DNA from 4 places in the Streptomyces sp. NPDC031274 genome. Region 1 is predicted to be linked to each of the others. Evidence: riboswitches for the same ligand, from Rfam matches in the RefSeq annotation. Region 1 holds a riboswitch; each other region holds the start of a gene.
What was found. A riboswitch is a leader RNA that binds a small molecule or an ion and turns the genes downstream of it on or off. The one in region 1 is predicted to bind cyclic di-AMP.

Region 2: linked by a shared signal. The riboswitch ahead of ACZ5CR_RS39355 (C40 family peptidase) and the one ahead of ACZ5CR_RS37170 (C40 family peptidase) in region 1 are both predicted to bind cyclic di-AMP.
Region 3: linked by a shared signal. The riboswitch ahead of ACZ5CR_RS28165 (transglycosylase family protein) and the one ahead of ACZ5CR_RS37170 (C40 family peptidase) in region 1 are both predicted to bind cyclic di-AMP.
Region 4: linked by a shared signal. The riboswitch ahead of ACZ5CR_RS42445 (M23 family metallopeptidase) and the one ahead of ACZ5CR_RS37170 (C40 family peptidase) in region 1 are both predicted to bind cyclic di-AMP.

The regions. Positions count from the first base shown of each region.
Region 1 covers NZ_JBVIHP010000032.1:41,998-46,917, reverse strand. Annotated here, with positions in the region: gene ACZ5CR_RS37180 (C40 family peptidase) at 1-390, opposite strand, end outside; gene ACZ5CR_RS37175 (hypothetical protein) at 709-1,062, shown strand; gene ACZ5CR_RS37170 (C40 family peptidase) at 1,140-2,354, opposite strand; cyclic di-AMP (ydaO/yuaA leader) riboswitch at 2,363-2,519, opposite strand; gene ACZ5CR_RS37165 (ATP-dependent DNA helicase) at 2,777-4,920, shown strand, end outside.
Region 2 covers NZ_JBVIHP010000036.1:77,690-82,609, forward strand. Annotated here, with positions in the region: gene ACZ5CR_RS39340 (LysR family transcriptional regulator) at 1-515, opposite strand, end outside; partial or broken gene ACZ5CR_RS39345 (LysE family translocator) at 666-800, shown strand; gene ACZ5CR_RS39350 (DUF6328 family protein) at 848-1,432, opposite strand; gene ACZ5CR_RS39355 (C40 family peptidase) at 1,571-2,044, opposite strand; cyclic di-AMP (ydaO/yuaA leader) riboswitch at 2,048-2,211, opposite strand; gene ACZ5CR_RS39360 (hypothetical protein) at 2,575-2,883, opposite strand; gene ACZ5CR_RS39365 (ATP-dependent Clp protease proteolytic subunit) at 2,891-3,526, opposite strand; gene ACZ5CR_RS39370 (amidase) at 3,746-4,920, shown strand, end outside.
Region 3 covers NZ_JBVIHP010000019.1:73,068-77,987, forward strand. Annotated here, with positions in the region: gene ACZ5CR_RS28155 (cytochrome P450 family protein) at 1-856, shown strand, start outside; gene ACZ5CR_RS28160 (transglycosylase family protein) at 993-2,027, shown strand; cyclic di-AMP (ydaO/yuaA leader) riboswitch at 2,209-2,401, shown strand; gene ACZ5CR_RS28165 (transglycosylase family protein) at 2,405-3,124, shown strand; gene eno (phosphopyruvate hydratase) at 3,417-4,697, shown strand; gene ACZ5CR_RS28175 (FtsB family cell division protein) at 4,900-4,920, shown strand, end outside.
Region 4 covers NZ_JBVIHP010000049.1:6,697-11,616, forward strand. Annotated here, with positions in the region: gene ACZ5CR_RS42435 (MFS transporter) at 1-584, shown strand, start outside; gene ACZ5CR_RS42440 (PP2C family protein-serine/threonine phosphatase) at 754-2,076, shown strand; cyclic di-AMP (ydaO/yuaA leader) riboswitch at 2,402-2,548, shown strand; gene ACZ5CR_RS42445 (M23 family metallopeptidase) at 2,560-3,651, shown strand; partial or broken gene ACZ5CR_RS42450 (aldo/keto reductase) at 3,875-4,819, shown strand; gene ACZ5CR_RS42455 (PrsW family glutamic-type intramembrane protease) at 4,848-4,920, opposite strand, start outside.

The DNA of each region.
Region 1 (4,920 bases):
GTACTGGTCGGGGTCGGAGGAGAGCGCGAGCTGGACGGCCGGGTCGATGCCACCGGTGCGGTACTGCGCCGTGGCGATCGCACCGAGACCCTCGCGCGCCGAGTTGAGCTTCTCCGTCTTGCGGGCCGCTTCGTCGCGCAGCTCGCCCAGGGACTTCTCGGCGCTCTCGGCCTTCTCCTTGGCGCCGTTGTACTTCTCGGTGGCGACCTCGGCCTCGCGGTAGAGCGCGTCGACCTTGGACTTCACCGCGGCCGGGGTGAGCCGTGGATCCGCGTGTCCTGTGCCGTCGAAGGCGATGGCTGTGGCGGCCCCGGCGAGGGCGATGGTGGCGGCGGTACGGGCCGTATGGCCACTGAGCGAGCGCTGTTTGGGCTTGCGGTGCGCTGCCACGAAAAGGGCTCCTTAAGGTTCCGGCGGCGGCCCACACAGGGGGAGCGGACCGCCGCCGGATTCTCGGTGGTGGTGTCCGACTGCCGCCCCTGTTCCGAGCGGCGGTGGGGAGCCGGTCACCTGACGAAGGACGCTAAACCTGACCGTCACGGGTTGGTGACGGATTGTGCGCAACTGGCTGAAGTGTGCCGCCGGTGACCGAATGTGGCTGTGCGGTCCACCGGACCGAGCGCCCTTCCCGTAGGCGTGTGTCCGATGCGGCGCTTGGGGCCCACCTGGCTACGGAGTGGTGATATGGCCCCGGCTAGGCTCCGGCTCATGGACGTTCTCACCCACCTCTTCGTCGGCCTGCACATCATCGGCATCGCCTCCCTCCTGGGTGGCTTCCTCACTCAGATGAAGCAGATGGGCGAGGGCACGGCCCGCTTCAACCCGGCGATGCTGCACGGCGCGCTGACGATGCTGGTCACGGGCGTCGTCCTGGTGGGTCTCAACCAGGCGGACGACAACCCGGTCAACAACCTCAAGATCGGCATCAAGATGGCCGTGCTGATCGTGATCCTCGCGCTGGTCTACGTGAAGCGGGACGAGGAGAAGGTGGACAAGGGGATGTTCGGCGCCGTCGGTCTTCTGACCGTCGCGAACATCTTCATCGCGGTGCTGTGGACCTGATCCCGCCCCCCCACTCACGGAAAACGGCCCTCCACGCGCGCGTGGAGGGCCGTTTTCTCGTGTGACGGTCGTGAGGGTTACGCGGGCCGTACCACGCTGTGGATCGGCATGTAGTAGATCGACTCGGTGCGGACGTTCGCACCCGGCTTCGGGGCGTGGATCATCTTGCCGTTGCCGATGTAGATACCTACGTGGCTGATGTCGTCGTAGAAGAAGACCAGGTCGCCGGGCTTGGCGTCGGCGGTCTTCACGGTCGTGCCGACCTTGACCTGGTCCCAGGTCGTGCGCGGCAGGGAGATCCCCGCGGCCTTCCACGCGTCCTGGGTGAGCCCGGAGCAGTCGTAGGAGTCGGGTCCTGTGGCGCCCCACACGTACGGCTTGCCGATCTGTGCCTCGGCGAAGTCGATGACCTTCGCGGCCTTCGCCGCGTACCCGCTGTCCGTGTTGCCGGAGCCGGAGCCGGAGCCCGAACCCGCGTCCGAACCGGAACCGGAACCGGAACCGGAGCCGGTGTCCGGGGTCTCCTTGTTCTTCTCGCGCTCCTTCGCCGCGGCCTCTTCCGCCGCCTTGCGCTTGGCCTCCGCCTCGGCCTCCTGCTTGCGGGCCAGCTCGGCGGCCTTGCGCTTGGCCGCTTCTTCCTTCTTCTTCTCGATCGCCGCGAGCCGCGCCTTCTCCTCGGCCGTCAGCTTCGAGAGCATCGTGCGCGCCTGGCCCAGCTTCTTCTGGACGGTCCGCTTGCTCGCCTTGAGGTCGTCCCGCGAGTCGCTCAGCGTCTGAAGGCTCTTGGCGGCCTTCGTGCGCTGCTTCGTCGCCGCGGCCTGCTTCGTCTGGTAGTCGTCGACCGCCTTCTTCTGGCGCGCGGTCAGGCGGTCCGACAGATGGTTCTGGTCGAAGTACCCCTGCGGGTCGTCGGCGAGCATCATCGTGGCGGTCTCGGAGACGGCGCCGGTGCGGTACTGCGCCGCGGCGAACGCGCCCAGCTCCTGGCGGGCCTCGTTCAGCTTGTCGGTGCGCTGGGCCACGTCGTCGAGAAGGGTGTCGACCTTCTTGCGCTGCGTGTCCGTGCGCTCCTTGGCCGAGTTGTACTTCTGTGTGGCCACGCCCGCCTGATGGTAGAGGTCGTCGACCTTCTTCTGGACCTCTTCGAGGCTGGGCTTCTGCGGTGCGGACGGTGCCGCCTGCGCGCTCTGTGACAGCAGGGCCACGGAGGTGAGGGCGGCCGTCGTGATGCCGATGGCGGGGGTGACGCGTAGGCCGGCCATGCGGGTCCGCGGCTTGCGGTGCGACGCCAAGGGAGGCGACTCCTTCCGTAGACCGCCTACCGGGTTAGCTGTCGGGTTCGGGCGGGTGGTTCCGGAAGGTTGCCCTACAGTCCCGTACTTCGTACGGGACCGATTCACCCCAAGTTCATCGTGGGTCCCCGGCTCCGAGGAGATCGAACTCGGCGGAGGCCACCCGTTCCCGGCGGGGTTCGCCGGTGGGAGTACGAGCAGCCCACGCAGCACGCTAGCCAACTCGTGTGGCTCGTGTGAAGGTTGATGTTCGATATGCCCGATACATTTTCGTGACTTTACGAAGCTCTTGATGCGGACACGCCATGCGGTGGCGGAGGGTGATCGGGCGTGGGCAGGGCGTAGACGAGTGGACGTTCGTGAGTGGACGTGGCCGGAACCCGGAGCGGGTTGTCAGTGGGGCCGCCTAGACTCGGGAGGCGATGAGCAGCCTCTTTGATGACAGCTTCCTGGCGGACCTCAAGCCCTCGCGGGCTTCGGAGGAAGAGCCCCCGCCGCCGCCCGAGGACAGTGCTCCGGAGTCCGTTCCGGATGATCTGTTCGACGGGAAGTTCGACGCGCCCGCACCCCGGGACGCGCACTACCGCGACGGCGCCCCGCGCCCCGTGCTCGACCCGGCAGCCCTGCTCGACGGTCTTAACGAGAACCAGCGCGCGGCAGTCGTGCACGCGGACACCCCGCTGCTCATCGTCGCGGGCGCGGGCTCCGGCAAGACCCGGGTCCTCACGCACCGCATCGCGTATCTCCTGGCCGAGCGGCACGTGCACCCGGGGCAGATCCTGGCGATCACGTTCACGAACAAGGCCGCGGGCGAGATGAAGGAGCGCGTCGAGCAGCTCGTCGGGCCGCGGGCCAACGCGATGTGGGTGTCGACCTTCCACAGCGCGTGCGTGCGCATACTGCGCCGCGAGTCGAAGACGATCGGTTTCACCTCCTCCTTCTCGATCTACGATGCCGCCGACTCCAAGCGCCTGATGGCCCTGGTCTGCCGTGACCTGGACATCGACCCGAAGAAGTTCCCGCCGAAGTCCTTCAGCGCCAAGATCTCGAACCTGAAGAACGAACTGATCGACGAGGAGACCTTCGCAGGACAGGCCGCCGACGGCTTCGAGAAGACGCTCGCCCAGGCATACGCGATGTACCAGTCGCGGCTGCGCGAGGCGAACGCCCTCGACTTCGACGACCTGATCATGACGACGGTCAACATGTTCCGCGCGTTCCCGGACGTCGCCGAGCACTACCGCCGCCGCTTCCGGCACGTGATGGTCGACGAGTACCAGGACACCAACCACGCCCAGTACGCCCTCGTGCGCGAGCTGGTCGGCCCCTCCGGAGGCGAGGGGGACGACCCCGCCGAGCTGTGCGTCGTGGGTGACGCGGACCAGTCGATCTACGCCTTCCGCGGCGCCACGATCCGCAACATCCTCCAGTTCGAGGAGGACTACCCGAACGCGACGACGATCCTCCTGGAGCAGAACTACCGCTCCTCGCAGACGATCCTCACCGCGGCCAACGCCGTCATCGAACGCAACGAAAGCCGCCGCCCCAAGAACCTGTGGACCAACGCGGGCGCGGGCGCGGGCATCACCGGCTATGTCGCCGACACCGAGCACGACGAGGCGCAGTTCGTCGCCGACGAGATCGACCGGCTCACCGACGCGGGCGACGCGAAGGCGGGCGACGTCGCGATCTTCTACCGGACGAACGCGCAGTCCCGTGTCTTCGAAGAGATCTTCATCCGCGTAGGCCTGCCCTACAAGGTCGTCGGAGGCGTCCGCTTCTACGAGCGCAAGGAGGTCCGGGACGTCCTCGCGTATCTGCGGGTGCTCGCCAACCCGGAGGACTCCGTACCGCTGCGGCGCATTCTCAACGTACCCAAGAGGGGTATCGGCGACCGCGCTGAGGCGATGATCGACGCGCTCTCGCAGCGCGAGAAGATCTCCTTCCCGCAGGCGCTGCAGCGCGTCGACGAGGCGTACGGAATGGCGGCCCGCTCGGCGAACGCCGTCAAGCGTTTCAACGTGCTGATGGAGGAACTGCGGACCATCGTCGAGTCCGGCGCGGGCCCCGCCGTCGTCCTGGAGGCCGTACTCGAACGGACCGGGTATCTCGCCGAGTTGCAGGCCTCGACCGACCCGCAGGACGAGACGCGCATCGAGAACCTCCAGGAACTCGCCGCCGTGGCACTTGAGTTCGAACACGACAGCGGTGGCGGCAGCGAGGACGGCGAAAACGGCGAGGACGGCGAAGGGCAGACCGAAGGGGCGGCCGAGGGCGAGACTGAGGACGGAACCGGCGGTGGAGAGGAAGACGCGGGCGCGGGCACAAGCGTTTCGGGCACGCTCTCCGCGTTCCTCGAGCGGGTCGCGCTCGTCGCCGACTCGGACCAGATTCCCGACGAGGAGGACGACGGCTCCGGAGTCATCACGCTGATGACGCTGCACACGGCCAAGGGCCTCGAATTCCCGGTCGTCTTCCTGACCGGCATGGAGGACGGCGTCTTCCCGCACATGCGCTCCCTCGGCCAGGTCAAGGAGCTGGAGGAGGAGCGCCGCCTCGCGTACGT
Region 2 (4,920 bases), on a different contig from region 1:
AACTCCTCGACCAGGATCTGCTCCGCGGACACGGACGCGGGCAGCGGCAGCGCGTCCGCGGGCTCGTAGGTGTGCGTGAGGGCCAGGTCGACCTCGCCCGCTGCCACGGCCGCGACGCCGAGCGGCGGTTCATAGCCCCGGACCGTCAGTTCGATGTCCGGATGGGCGCGGCGGAACGCGGTGAGCGCGGGCGGCATCAGATGGATCCCGGCGGTGGTGAAGGTCCCCACGCGCAGTCTGCCGCCGGACAGGCCCGCGAGCCGGGCCAGTTCGTGGCGGGCCTGCTCCATCTCGTCGAGGACCCGGCGCGCCCGCGCGAGAAGGAGCTCGCCCGCGCCGGTGAGGCGTGCCCCGCGGTGATGCCGGACCAGGAGCGCGGTGCCCGCCTCCCGTTCGAGCTTGGCCAGCTGCTGGGAGAGGGCGGGCACGGTGTAGCCCAGGCGTTCGGCGGCGCGGGTGATCGATCCGGCCTCGGAGACCGCCACCAGTGCGGCGAGCCGCGTCGGGTCGTACATGGAAGTCTCCCGGTGCAGGAGCGTGCGGGAGCCGACGGGCCGTGCGGCCGTGGGGTGCCGTCCGTCGGCGTGGGGGTAAACGCCTGCTTAAGGCAGACCCAGGATATTCCACATACCTGCTGAAGGCAGAACGACGGCAGCCTTGGGGTCGTGGACGCACAACCGGTCACCTTCGCCGGAGTCGCCGCGGGCATGGTCGCCATGCCGGGCGCCGACTTCGCCGTGGTGGTGCGCAACGCCCTCACCTCCCGCCGCGCCGGAGTCGCCTGCGCGATCGGGGCTGCGGAGGACGCGTACGGCCCGTTCGATCGAGGGCGGTACAGGTGTCGCGCTCAGCGTCCTGGGCCTGGTGCTCCTGACCGAGGGCCTGATGGCGTGACGCCGTCCGGCCCGCCGGTGTCGGTGTCGTCGTCATAGTCGCCCTTGCCCGCGCCGCGCACCAGGGCGGGAAGCAGGCCCCAGAGGCCCGCGCACACCACCAGCGTGCCCGCGCTCGCGATGATCCCGCCGGTGCGCCCCACCGCCACGTCCACGACCAGGAGCACGGAACCGGCGAGCGCGAACACCAGGACCACCATGCCGATACCGGCGAGGCGGGACGACACCCGCACGATCCGCGGCTTGGAGTGCTGCCCGAACAGCGACCTGTGCAGGGCGGCCGGCGCGGTGAACAGGGCGGCGGACAGGACGGCGAGCAGCAGTGTGGTGACGTACGTGGCGCGCTGCACCGTGTCGAGCGAGGGGAAGCGCTCGGTGAAGGCGAGCGTCAACAGGAACGCGAAGAGGATCTGCACCCCGGCCTGCGTGACGCGCAGCTCCTGGAGGATCTCAAAGAAGTTGCGGTCGGCGCGCTCGAAGCTCGTCTCGTGGCGCGGCGGCGGGTCGCCCGCGGGGGGAGCGCTGTTGTTTTCGGCCATGGCGCACGAGTATCCGCGTGGACGCCGTCCACGCCCGGCGGACGCGCCGATCAGAGGGCCGGGCGGGGGCGGCCGAGCGGCGGCGGCAGCCGTGAGGCTCCCGCCGCCGTCCGGCAGCTGACGTTCAGTGACGGGTGATCAGCGCACCCTGCCGTACCAGACGCTCTTCGTCCAGATCTTCTCGAGGCGCACCACGGTGTTGGACTTCGGGGCGTGCCAGATCCTGCCCTTTCCGGCGTAGATGCCGACGTGGTAGACGTTCCGGCCGGAGTGGAAGAAGACGAGGTCGCCGCGGGAGCGTTTCGACGCCGAGACGTGGCGGGTCTTGTTGTACTGCTGTGCGGCGGTGCGAGGCAGCTTCTTGCCCGCGCGCTTGAAGGAGTAGAGGGTCAGGCCCGAGCAGTCGAACCTGTGCGGCCCCTTCGCTCCGTAGCGGTACGGCGAGCCTTTCTTTGAGGCAGCGATCTTGAGCGCTTTGGTTCCGTGCGTCGCGGCTTCTGCTTCCGTCGTGAGCCCTGGGCCCACGAGGGTGCCGCCCACGACGGCGAGCGTGAGGACCGATACGGAGCCGGCCCTGGTCAGCAGCGACGGAACATGATTCAGCGCGGTCATGCGCAACCCTTCGTCAGCCGCCTGTGAAGGATGACCTGTCGGATTCGGGCTGGCGAAGTTGCCCGGCCGCGGTGTGCGGCTTCACCCCAAGGGTCGGCGTCCGGACCTTCCGGACCGACCCGTCATGCCTGGGTCCTCCACTCCTGCCGATGCACCGATGTCGACCGGTCATCCGGGTGGCGGCAGGACTCGGCGTCCACCCGGACCGCCCCGCCGCTGTGGCGGGGGCTTGTCGTCGGAAGGGATCTTGACCCGTCAAGGGTGCGAATTCCGAGCCGAAACGGCGTTTTGTGAGGCTCCTCACGCCTGAACCGTTCGGGTGGACAAAGTCTGATTCGGGATCGGGGTGAGGCCCTCGACGATCGTTCGACCAGCACCGGAACGAGGAATTCCGGCCGTCGCGTACACATCTGACGCAACCGCGGACAGCCCGAATGACTACGATCGTCTACGCCGAACGAGGTAGCCCGTTTGGTTCGTTTGAGTCCCGCCCCGGACGGTTCGGACGTCAGGGCCGGGGTGACGGAGGCTCAGGATGCCGACGGGGGCGGCACAGTGACCCGTCCGGCTCGCCGCTCCCCGTCCAGCACACGGAGCGCTCGGGCCAGCGTCGGCGCGTGCACGGCGCTCTCGCCCCGCTGGTGCATGAGTGTCAGGGCGTCCCGCAAGGCGGTCGCGCTGCTCACCAGGGCCTGTGCGGCGCGCAGCCCGCCGTAGGTGTCCGAGGCGCGGGCGGGATTGATCCGGCCGACCAGGTCGACCACTTCGAGGTACCGGTCGATCAACTCGCCCTCGGCGCGGGTGAGCGCGGGCAGCTGAGGAAGCTCGGGCGGCAGCACCGGTGGCTCACCTCGCGTCCGGGGTGCGCAGGGACGATGTGCGGGTCGCGATGATCCGGTCCACCAGGCCGTACTCGACCGCTTCGGAGGCGCTGAGGATCTTGTCGCGCTCGATGTCGGCCGCGACGAGCTCCGGGCTCCGGCCGGTGTGTTGGACGAGCAGCTTCTCCAGCTGCGCCCGGGTGCGCAGGAGTTCGTCGGCCTGGATCGCCAAGTCGGTCGCCTGGCCGTGGATCGGCTCGGCGAGCGAGGGCTGATGGATGAGGATCCGGGCGCCCGGCAGCGCGCATCGCTTGCCGGGGGTGCCCGCGGCAAGCAGGACGGCCGCCGCCGACGCGGCCTGGCCCAGGCAGGCCGTCTCCACGTCGCAGGTGACGAACTGGATCGTGTCGTAGATGGCCGTCATCGCGCTGAACGAGCCGCCGGGAGCGTTGATGTAGAGCGAGATGTCGCGGTCGGGCGCCAAGTATTCGAGGTGCATGAACTGCGCCATCACGTCATTGGCGGAGGTGTCGTCGATCGGCGTCCCGAGGAAGACGATGCGCTCCTCGAGCAGCTTCGAGTAGGGATCGAGGGTCCGCTGCCCCGTGGAGGTGCGGTCGGTGAACTCGGGCAGGACATGGCGGGCGAACGGTCGGTTCATGGCACGTCTCTCCTCTGGCGGGGGTGGCTGCTCCCCAAGGTGTCTGTAAAAAATGTACAGGACGTACGTAACGTCGTGATGGGGAGCATGTTCGAGTGATCCGCCGGAGTCAACAGACGCACCGCGTTTCAGCCGCTCGCTGAGAGCGCATGCCGAGAACGCGGCCACGAACGTCGGCCGCCGACCGCCCCGAAAGCCGCCCCGAGCCGAAAGCGTCGTATGAGCCCTGAAGCCCACCGAGTCCCCGACGCCGGGGAGCTCGTCCACCTCACCGCCCGCGAACTCGCCGCCCGGATCCGCGAGCGCGAACTGTCCGCGCGCGAGGTCGTCCAGGCGCACCTGGACCGGATCGAGCAGGTCAACGGCGCCGTGAACGCCGTGGTGACCCTCTCGGCGGAGCGCGCGCTCGACGAGGCGTACGCCGCCGACGAGCAGGCAGCGCGCGGCGAACCGCTCGGCCCGCTGCACGGGTTGCCCATCGCACACAAGGACACGCACGACACCCGTGGCATCCGGACCACCTACGGGACCCCGCTCCTGGCCGACAACGTCCCGGACCGCGACGAGCTGATCGTCGAGCGCATCCGCGCCGCCGGGGCGATCACCGTCGGCAAGACCAACGTGCCCGAGTTCGCTGCCGGTTCACACACCTTCAACCCGGTCTTCGGTGCCACCCGCAACCCGTACGACCTTCGGCGGTCGGCGGGCGGCAGCAGCGGGGGAGCGGCGGCGGCGCTCGCGTGCGGCATGCACCCGCTGGCCGACGGCAGCGACATGGGCGGCTCTCTGCGCAACCCCGCGTCGTTCTGCAACGTGGTCGGCCTGCGCCCCTCGCCGGGTCGGGTGCCGAGCTGGCCGGACACCGCCCCGTGGTCGACGATGGCCGTGCAGGGGCCGATGGCGCGCACGGTGGCCGACGCGGCCCTGCTGCTGTCCGTCGTCGCCGGGCCCGACCCGCGCTCGCCGATCGCTCTGGAGATGCCGGGGAGCGCGTTCGGCGGATCACTGGAACGGGATCTGAGGGGGCTGCGGATCGCCTGGTCGCCGGACCTGGGGGGAGCGGTGCCGGTCGACCGCGAGGTCACCGAGGCGTTCGCGCCGGCCGTCACGGTCTTCGCTGACCTGGGGTGCTCGGTCGAGGAGGCCTGCCCTGACCTCTCCGGTGCCGACGAGGTGTTCCGGACCTTCCGTGCCTGGCAGTTCCACCTGGCGCTCGGCGAGCTCGTGGAGACCGCGGCCGACCGGATGAAGCCCAGCCTGGTGCGGAACGTACGGCAGGGGCGAACGCTCACCGGTACCGACCTGGAGCGGGCCACCGTGCTGCACGGCGAACTGTTCCACCGGGTGAGGGAGTTCTTCGAGCGGTATGACGCCCTGGTCCTGCCGACCAGCCA
Region 3 (4,920 bases), on a different contig from region 1:
CCTCATTCACGACTTCGCCTTCCCGCTCCCCATCTACGCCATCTGCGACCTGCTGGGCGTGCCCCGCGAGGACCAGGACGACTTCCGTGACTGGGCGGGGATGATGATCCGCCACGGGGGAGGCCCCAGGGGCGGGGTCGCCCGCTCCGTGAAGAAGATGCGCGGCTACCTCGCCGAGCTGATCCACCGCAAGCGCCTCGAACCCGGCGACGACCTCATCTCGGGGCTCATCCGCGCCTCCGACCACGGCGAGCACCTCACGGAGAACGAGGCCGCCGCAATGGCCTTTATCTTGCTTTTCGCCGGTTTTGAGACGACCGTGAACCTCATCGGCAACGGCGCCTATGCCCTCCTCACCCACCCCGAACAGCGCGAGCGGCTCCAGGGCTCCCTCAGGGGCGGCGACACCGGTCTCCTGGACACCGGGCTCGAGGAGCTCCTGCGCTTCGACGGGCCCGTCGAACTCGCCACCTGGCGGTTCGCCACCGAGCGGCTGACCGTGGGAGGGGAGGACATTGCCGTCGGCGACCCCGTCCTCGTCGTCCTCGCCGCCGCCGACCGTGACCCGGAACGCTTCGACCGGCCGGACACGCTCGACCTCTCCCGCCGCGACAACCAACACCTCGGCTACGGCCATGGCATTCATTACTGTCTCGGCGCACCGCTCGCCCGGCTCGAAGGGCGGACCGCCCTCGCGACGCTTCTGCGGCGCCTCCCTGACCTGCGACTCGCGGCGGAACCTGACGATTTGAGATGGCGTGGCGGGCTCATCATGCGTGGACTCCGCACGCTGCCCGTGGAGTTCGCGCCCGCACAGCAGAGCAAATATCAGGCATCTGAAACGCCGTCCAGCTGACATGCCGTCAAGACTGTGACTTTCACGTGATCTCCGCTGCATCGACTTGTGACAAGCGTTCGACTCCCGCTACGTTCACCGACGACTCGGCATCCCGTGCCGCTGTCGTCGCTCCAGTCACGCGAAAGGCAACCGCATGCTCTCCGGCAATGGTCGTCACCGACGCCCCCGCCAGGCCCCGGCCCTGATCGTCGCGGCAGGAGTCGCAGGATCGGCCATCGCCATCCCGCTGCTCGGTGCCACCAGCGCGAGCGCGGCGGACGCCGCCACGTGGGACAAGCTCGCGGAGTGCGAGAGCGGCGGATCCTGGAGCGCGGACGCGGACAACGGGTACTACGGCGGGCTCCAGTTGTCGCAGCGGGTCTGGGAGGACCACGGCGGCCTCGACTTCGCGCCGAGCGCCGATCAGGCCAGCCGCTCGCAGCAGATATCCGTGGCCGAGAAGGTTCTCGACGACCAGGGGACCAAGGCCTGGCCGAGCTGCGCGCCGGTCGCCGGGCTCACTCAGGACGGCGCCGCCGCCGACGTCGACCCGGGCGCTCCGATCACGACGACGCCTTCCGACGAGTCGACGGAGTCGGCCGACCCCGGCGACTCGGATGACTCGGACGACTCGGATGAGCCGGGCGCGTCGCCGAGCGAGTCGGCCGACCCCTCGGACAGTGCCACGTCTTCGGACAAGTCCTCGGGCGAGTCCTCCAAGAAGCCTTCCGGTGAGTCTGGCAAGACCGATAAGGCCGATAAGACCGACAAGTCCGGCTCCGGCGACGAGGCGCGAGACAAGAATCACGACGAGTCGGGTGATTCGGGCGAGTCGGGTGATTCCGATGGCTCGGGCAAGTCCGGGCAGAGCGATGAGACTTCGCCGACCGCCACCCCCACCACCGGCGAGGGTGAAGGCCGCCACCGCGGCGACAGCGCGGACGGCAAGCAGCCCGGCGACGACTCCCGCGAGGGTTCGGGTCGGCACGCCTCCCGTGGCGACGAGCGTCAGCGGAACGGCTCGGACGGGACGTACACGGTCCGCTCCGGGGACAACCTCTGGGCCATCGCCGACGACCTCGACGTGAAGGGCGGGTGGACCGAGCTGTACGCGGAGAACGAGAAGGCCGTCGGCTCCGACCCCGACCTCATCCTTCCCGGTCAGAGCCTCGATTTGGGCGAAAAGTAGGGGAAGTTGGCGACTCGCTTTGCGCCTGATGTCTGGATTGGTGCAAGTGAGAGATGGGTCTCAGAAGCCCTGATCGTCTTTGGAAATCGACCGATCCCATGCCTACGGTCGTGACCGCTCGCCACAGCGGGCCCCGCCGGTCGGTACGCCGAGTCCTGCCAACGGCCGTTCGGGAACAGTCGTCGCGCAAGCGCCGTAGGCAGGAGCGGGGGAACCAAGGTTTCCGCCGGGCCCGGCCGTTCAGCATCGCGAGAGCGATGCGGAGGAACGGACGGGAACGGCTAGGGGTTAAGTCGCGCTCAAGGAAGCGCGGCCGGGCAACTTCATCGGCCCGAACCCGACAGCTCACCTCGCAGGCGTCGGTGAGGGGATCACTCATGCTGTTTTCCAGCAAGGGCAAGCACCGCCGCCCGTCCAAGGCCACCCGTGTCGCCACGCTCGCGGGCGTCACCGGTGTCGCGGTCGCAGCCCCGCTGATGGCGGCCGGCTCGGCCTCCGCGGCGACGAACTCCGAGTGGGACGCCGTCGCCCAGTGCGAGTCCGGCGGCAACTGGTCGATCAACACCGGCAACGGCTACACGGGCGGCCTGCAGTTCTCGTCGTCCACCTGGGCCGCGTACGGCGGTACGAAGTACGCGTCCAGCGCCGACCAGGCCTCCAAGGCCCAGCAGATAGAGATCGGCGAGAAGGTCCTCGCGGGCCAGGGCAAGGGCGCCTGGCCGAGCTGCGGCGTCGGCCTCTCGGGTGCCTCCAACGAGGGTGGCGGTGCGCAGGAGAGCGCCCCGCAGCAGACCCAGGAGCAGCCCAAGAACGAGCCCAGCGCCCAGACCGAGCAGCCGCAGCAGGCCGCTCCGAAGGCCGAGGCGCCGAAGACCGAGGCTCCGAAGACCGAGTCCAAGAAGACCGTCCAGACCCCGACCGGTAAGACGGTCAAGAAGGGTGACGGGGAGTACAAGGTCAAGAAGGGTGACACCCTCTCCAAGATCGCCGAGGCGAAGGACGTCAAGGGCGGCTGGCACAAGGTGTACAAGCTCAACGGCGACATCATCGACAACGCCGACATGATCTTCCCGGGTCAGCAGCTGCACCTCAGCTAGTTCTGGCGGGGCGCCTGCGGGGCTTGTCTTCCTCCGCGGGCGCTTCGTGCTCGCTTCGCGCAGTTCCCCGCGCCCCTTCGGGCGCTGCTCTCCCCGCCCCGGTGCGCGTATCCCCCGTACGCACCGGGGCGGGTTTCGTTGCCCTCCCTGCTTTGTTCCGTTCGGAAACATTTTGCTCTCGGTTTGTCCACCGGGCGGTCGCTCGGCTCGCTCTTGCCCGGGAGCCGGTTAGGCTCATGTCCGCGAGGCCAACGCCCCGCGTACCCGCGTCACATCCCAGAAGGAGATGCTCGTGCCGTCCATCGACGTCGTCGTAGCCCGGGAAATCCTGGACTCCCGAGGCAACCCCACGGTTGAGGTCGAGGTCGGCCTCGACGACGGCAGCACGGGTCGTGCCGCCGTTCCGTCCGGTGCGTCCACCGGTGCTTTCGAGGCCATCGAACTCCGTGACGGTGACCCCAACCGTTACCACGGCAAGGGCGTGGAGAAGGCCGTCCTCGCCGTCATCGAGCAGATCGGCCCGGAGCTCGTCGGGTACGACGCGACCGAGCAGCGCCTGATCGACCAGGCGATGTTCGACCTCGACGCCACCGACAACAAGGGCTCGCTCGGCGCCAACGCCATCCTCGGCGTCTCGCTCGCCGTCGCGCACGCCGCGTCGGAGGCCTCCGACCTGCCGCTCTTCCGCTACCTCGGCGGCCCGAACGCGCACCTGCTGCCCGTTCCGATGATGAACATCCTGAACGGCGGGTCGCACGCCGACTCGAACGTCGACATCCAGGAGTTCATGATCGCGCCGATCGGCGCCGAGTCGTTCTCCGAGGCCCTGCGCTGGGGCACCGAGGTCTACCACACGCTGAAGAAGGTCCTGAAGGACAAGGGCCTCGCCACCGGCCTGGGCGACGAGGGCGGCTTCGCCCCGAACCTGGACTCCAACCGCGCCGCGCTCGACCTCATCCTCGAGGCCATCAAGCAGGCCGGTTACGTCCCCGGTGAGCAGATCGCGCTCGCGCTCGACGTCGCCGCGTCCGAGTTCTACAAGGACGGCTCGTACGAGTTCGAGGGCAAGTCCCGCTCGGCCGCCGAGATGACCGAGTACTACGAGGAGCTCGTCGCCTCGTACCCGCTCGTCTCCATCGAGGACCCGCTGTTCGAGGACGACTGGGCCGGCTGGAACGTCATCACCGAGAAGCTCGGCGAGAAGGTCCAGCTCGTGGGCGACGACCTGTTCGTCACCAACCCGGAGCGCCTGGCCCGTGGCATCGAGGAGAAGTCGGCCAACGCCCTCCTGGTGAAGGTCAACCAGATCGGCTCGCTGACCGAGACTCTCGACGCCGTCGAGATGGCCCAGCGCAGCGGCTTCAAGTGCATGATGTCGCACCGCTCCGGCGAGACCGAGGACGTCACCATCGCCGACCTGGCCGTCGCCACCAACTGCGGCCAGATCAAGACCGGCGCCCCGGCCCGCTCCGAGCGCGTCGCCAAGTACAACCAGCTGCTCCGCATCGAGGAGATCCTGGACGACGCCGCGGTCTACGCGGGCCGTTCGGCGTTCCCCCGCTTCAAGGGCTGAACCGGCAGACCGGCTGAACTGGCGGGGTCGGCTGAACCCGCCGACTCCGCCGGACCCGCCGGGCTCCGGCTCCGCTGAGTAGTTACGTACGTCCCCGTACTCGGTCCCGTACCGTGTGCGGGGACGTGCTTTGCATCCAAGGGAAAAATCAGGGAGCAAAGGCGGAGCGAAGCGCAGCGTACGTATCGGGGAGGCGGCACACATGGCCGTGAAGGACCGCGAC
Region 4 (4,920 bases), on a different contig from region 1:
CGCTCGCGATGACCGGGTCGTACGTCCTGTCCTTCCAGGTCTATCTCGCGCTGCCCCTGGAGGTGGAGCGCCTTGTGGGGGACGGCACCGCGGGAACCGTCGCGACGAGTGCGCTGTTCGTGGTCTCGGGGCTCGTCGCGCTGGTCGGGCAGCTGAGGATCACGGACCTGTGCCGACGTACGTGGACGCGGGAGCAGTGTCTGGTCGCGGGGCTCGGGCTCCTCGGGGCGTCGTTCCTGCCGCCCGCGCTCGGCGGATCGGGGTACGTCGGGGTCGCGGGGCTGCTGGTGTGCGCGGCGGGGCTCGCGGGGGCGACGGCCGTGCTCTACCCGTTCGAGATGGAGACGGTCGTCGCGCTGTCCGGCGACCGGTGGGTGGCCACGCACTACGGCCTCTACAACACGGTGTGCGGCATCGGCATCACCGCGGGGAACCTCGCGACCGGCACGCTCCTCGGCGTCACCCGGTCCGCGCCCGCTGTGCTGTGGCTCGGCCTCGCGGCTCTGGGCGCCACCTGCGCGCTCGCCCTGCGCGGCCTCTCCCGGACGGGCCGCCTCGCCCCGCAGCCGGTCGGGGCGCCCTGACCCGGGCTAACCCGGTCGGCCCAACACAGGTCGCCCCGCGCCGTCGCTCCGGGAACCCTGGACGAGGACGAGCGCGGTCATGGATCTGGTCCTGGCCGCGGGATTCGGCAGGAGAAGACCGGTGGGGCAGCGAGGAGGAAGCGGCGGCCGAGGGGAGGGGGCGGCGGGCATGGGGTCGGGAGAGCGTGCGAGTGCGGGCGCGGGTGGCGGGAAGCGTGCGGGCGCGAGCGGCGGGAAGCGTGCGGGCGCGGGTGGCGGGAAGCGTGCCGACGGCAAGTCCGCGAGTCGAGGTCCAGGCAGTCGGGGCCCCGGCAGTCAGGGTCCAGGCAGTCGAGGTCTTGGCAGCAGAGGTCCCGGCAAGCGGCCGCGCGGGGCTTCCGGCAAGAGCCCCACCGTCCGGCACGAACGGGCGTTCGTACGGGCGCTTCCGCTGCTGCTCATCGTCGCTGGGATCGTCTACGACACCGTGACCCCGCCCCAATTCACCGCCGCGCCCCTCTTCACCGCCGCCCCGCTCATCGCCGCGCCCTTCTACTCGCTGCTCAGCACCACCGTCATCGGCCTCTGTGCCTCCGTCGCCGTGCTCGGCCTGCACTTCAGGGCCAACACAGGCTCCGACGTCGATGCCGTCACCGAGGTGTTCACCGTGGTGACCGTCGCCGTGCTCGCCGTCCTCATCAACCGCGTCGTGCGCCGCGGCGACGAACAGCTGGCCTCCGCCCGCTCCATCGCCGAGGCCGCCCAGCGTGCCGTACTGCCGCAGCCGGATCCCCGGATCGGCGGGCTCGATGTCGCGGCGCGGTACGAGGCAGCGGAGGCCGACGCGTTCATCGGGGGTGATCTGTACGCCGTTCAGGACACCCCGCACGGCGTACGCGTCATCGTCGGCGACGTACGGGGCAAGGGCATGGGCGCGGTGGCGGCCGTCGCCGTCGTCATCGGGGCGTTCCGGGAGGCCGCCGAGCAGGAGAGCACGCTGGAGGCGGTGGCGCAGCGCCTGGAGCGTGCGCTCGCGCGTGAGGGCACGCGGCGCGACGGGCTCGACGACTTCGAGGGGTTCACCACCGCCATCCTCGCGGAGATCCCGCACAGCGACGGTCTCGTACGTCTCATCAATCGTGGGCACCCGGGGCCGCTGCTCCTGCGCGGCGACGGGCGGCTGTGTGTCCTGTCGGCGACCGAGCCCGCGCTGCCGCTCGGGATGGGCGAACTGGGCGCCTGGCCGGACCGCGCGGACGAGACGGAGTTCCCGCCGGGGGCGATGCTCCTGCTCCACACCGACGGGCTCTCCGAGGCGCGTGACAGCCGGGGCGAGTTCTACGATCCTGCCGCCCGGCTCGGCGGCCGGATCTTCCCGGGACCCAATGGCCCGGACACGCTCCTCGCCACGCTGACCGAGGAAGTGCGGCGGCACACCGGGGGCGGGACGACCGACGACATGGCGCTGCTCGCGGTGCGGCGGCCGTTGGTGACGGGTGACGGTGACGGGTGACGGCGACGGGTGACGCCAGAACCGATGCCACAGGGACCGATGCCGCAGGAACCGATGCCACGGGGACCAATGCCACAGGGACCGATGTCACAGGCCGTGACTGAAGGACACCGCTCCGCATAACAACTGACGTACCGTCAAGGGGATGTGAAGCTCCGGTGTGTGAAGAAGTGGGGTCAACTCGCCCCGTTCCTACCCCCGGTGTCCCGGTAAGTACTGGCCAGATCCGTTAACGATCAACTGGAACAGCTTGGAATACGACCCCGCTGTCTATTAACGTTCGATAACGCAGCGCGGTCGTCCCAACCGACACTCGAGTCGGCTCCGCGCGCACGCGCCTAATCCCGCAAGGGAGCCGGGGAACCACTAATTGGGGTGAATCGGTCATCTGTGCATCCGTGCCAGATGCTCGTAGGAGACCTTCCTGCTCCGAACCCGTCAGCTAACCCGGTAGGCGAGAAGGAAGGAAAGGAGTGCGCCCCGGTGGCGTCCAACCGCCCTGCCCCCCAAGGCACTTATGTACCGAATGATGACGATTTCGGCGGGTACGACGACAATTCCTGGGAGGAATGGAATCCCACCGAGGAGTCCGTCCGCCCGGTCCGCGGCAGGCACCGCGTCCACAAGCGGGGCGGTGGCGGGCTCGCCCGCAGCTCCACGGTTCTCGGTGTAGGCGTCATCGCCGCCGTCGGCGCGGGCGGCATCGCCACCGCGCAGGGCGGCAAGCCCCCGGTCTCCATAGAGATGCCGGACCTCTCGGCCGTCACGGACTCGCTGCCGGAGGCCAAGTCGCTCCCGGGCGTGGGGTCCTTGATATCCGACGGCTCCGATTCCTCCGACTCCGCCGCCGCGGAGAACGGCGTCGCGGTGGCCGCCGCGCCGCTGAGCGCCGCCGGTCTCAGCACCACCGACGCCGAGCAGGGCTCCACGGACGCGGGCGAGGCGCTGCGGGCCCGCATCATGGAGCAGGCCGAGAACCAGCAGGACCAGGCGGACGACGCGGTCCAGAAGGCGGCCGAAGAAGCCGCCGTCAAGCAGGCAGCCGCACAGGCCGCCGCCAAGCAGACCGCGGCCGAGAAGAAGATCGCCGCCGAGAAGGCCGCCGCGAAGAAGAAGGCCGAGGCGGAGGCCAAGAAGAAGGCCGAGGCGGAGCGCCTGGCCAAGCTCGCGAAGAGCTACACACTGCCCGTCGGCTCGTACACGCTCACCGGCACCTTCGGTCAGCCCGGCTCCATGTGGTCCTCCGGCTACCACACGGGCCTGGACTTCGCGGCTCCGACGGGTACGCCGATCAAGGCCATCCACTCCGGCACCATCAAGGAGGCCGGCTGGGCGGGGGCGTACGGCTACCGCACGGTCCTGGAGCTCGACGACGGCACCGAGCTGTGGTTCTGCCACCAGTCGTCGATGAGCGTCAGCGTCGGTCAGAAGGTCACCACCGGCGAGGTCATCGGCCGCGTCGGCGCGACCGGCAACGTGACGGGGGCCCACCTCCACCTGGAGGTCCACCCGGGCGGCGACTCGACCGGGGTGGACCCGGCGGCGTGGCTGCGCGGCAAGGGCCAGTCGCTCTGATCGACCTGCTTTGATCCGGTCTCCGGTCGCTCTGACCGACCCGCTCCGATCTGGTCGCTCCGGTCCACCCGCTCTGATCCGGTCACTCTGAAGCAGCCTCCGAACTCCGGCGGTCCTGGCGACAACCCCCCGACGTCAGGGCTGCCGGTTCGGCGCGCCCGCTCTTCTCCGGTCTGGTGCCGCTGTACGGAATGCGACGCTCTGTAAGGGCGTTGTCTTCCTCATGACTTCTCTCCGCAAGCTCGGCTCGTCCGACCTCGACGTCTTCCCGCTCGCCCTGGGCGGCAATGTCTTCGGCTGGACGGCAGACTAGGCGCAGTCCTTCTCCGTGCTCGACGCCTACACCGCCGCCGGCGGCAACTTCATCGACACCGCCGACGTCTACTCGGCCTGGGTGCCCGGCAACAAGGGCGGCGAGTCCGAGCACGTCATCGGCGACTGGCTCGCCGCACGCGGCAACCGTTCCGACGTCGTGCTCGCCACGAAGGTCGGCGCCCACCCCGATTTCAAGGGTCTGTCCGCGAACACCATCAAGTCCGGTGCCGAGGAGTCGCTGCGCCGCCTGCGCACGGACTACATCGACCTCTACTACACGCACTACGACGACCCGACCGTCTCCGTCGAGGAGATCATCGGCGCGCTCGACGACCTGGTGACGTCCGGCAAGGTCCGCGCCATCGCCGCGTCCAACGTGACCGCCGAGCGGCTCCAGGAGTTCCTCGACTTCTCCGACCGCGAGGGCCTCGCGCGCTACGCGGCGCTCCAGCCGCACTACAACCTTGTCTCGCGCGACACGTACGAGGGCTCGCTCCAGGAGGTCGCATCGCGCTCCGGCCTGGCCGCCGTCCCGTACTACGCGCTCGCCTCCGGCTTCCTGACCGGCAAGTACCGCCCGGGCACGCAGGTCGACAGCGCGCGGGCCGCGGGCGCAGGCAAGCACCTGGAGACCGAGCGGGGCCGACGGGTGCTCGCCGCGCTCGACGAGGTCGCTCAGGCCCGCGGCGCCGAGATCGCGACCGTGGCCCTGGCCTGGCTCGCGGCTCAGCCGACGGTGGCGGCGCCGATCGCGTCGGCCCGTACGGTCGAGCAGCTGCCCGCGCTGCTGGCGGTGGGGGAGCTCGAACTGACGGAGGCCGAGGTGGCGACGCTCACGGCGGCTTCCGCCTAGGGAGGCCCCAGGGCCTCTCGTTCGGGCCCTAGCCGCGGTAGGGGTTGTACGCGGGGTAGGGCATCGCCGGTTGGGCGTACGGATATCCGTAGGGCTGTTGG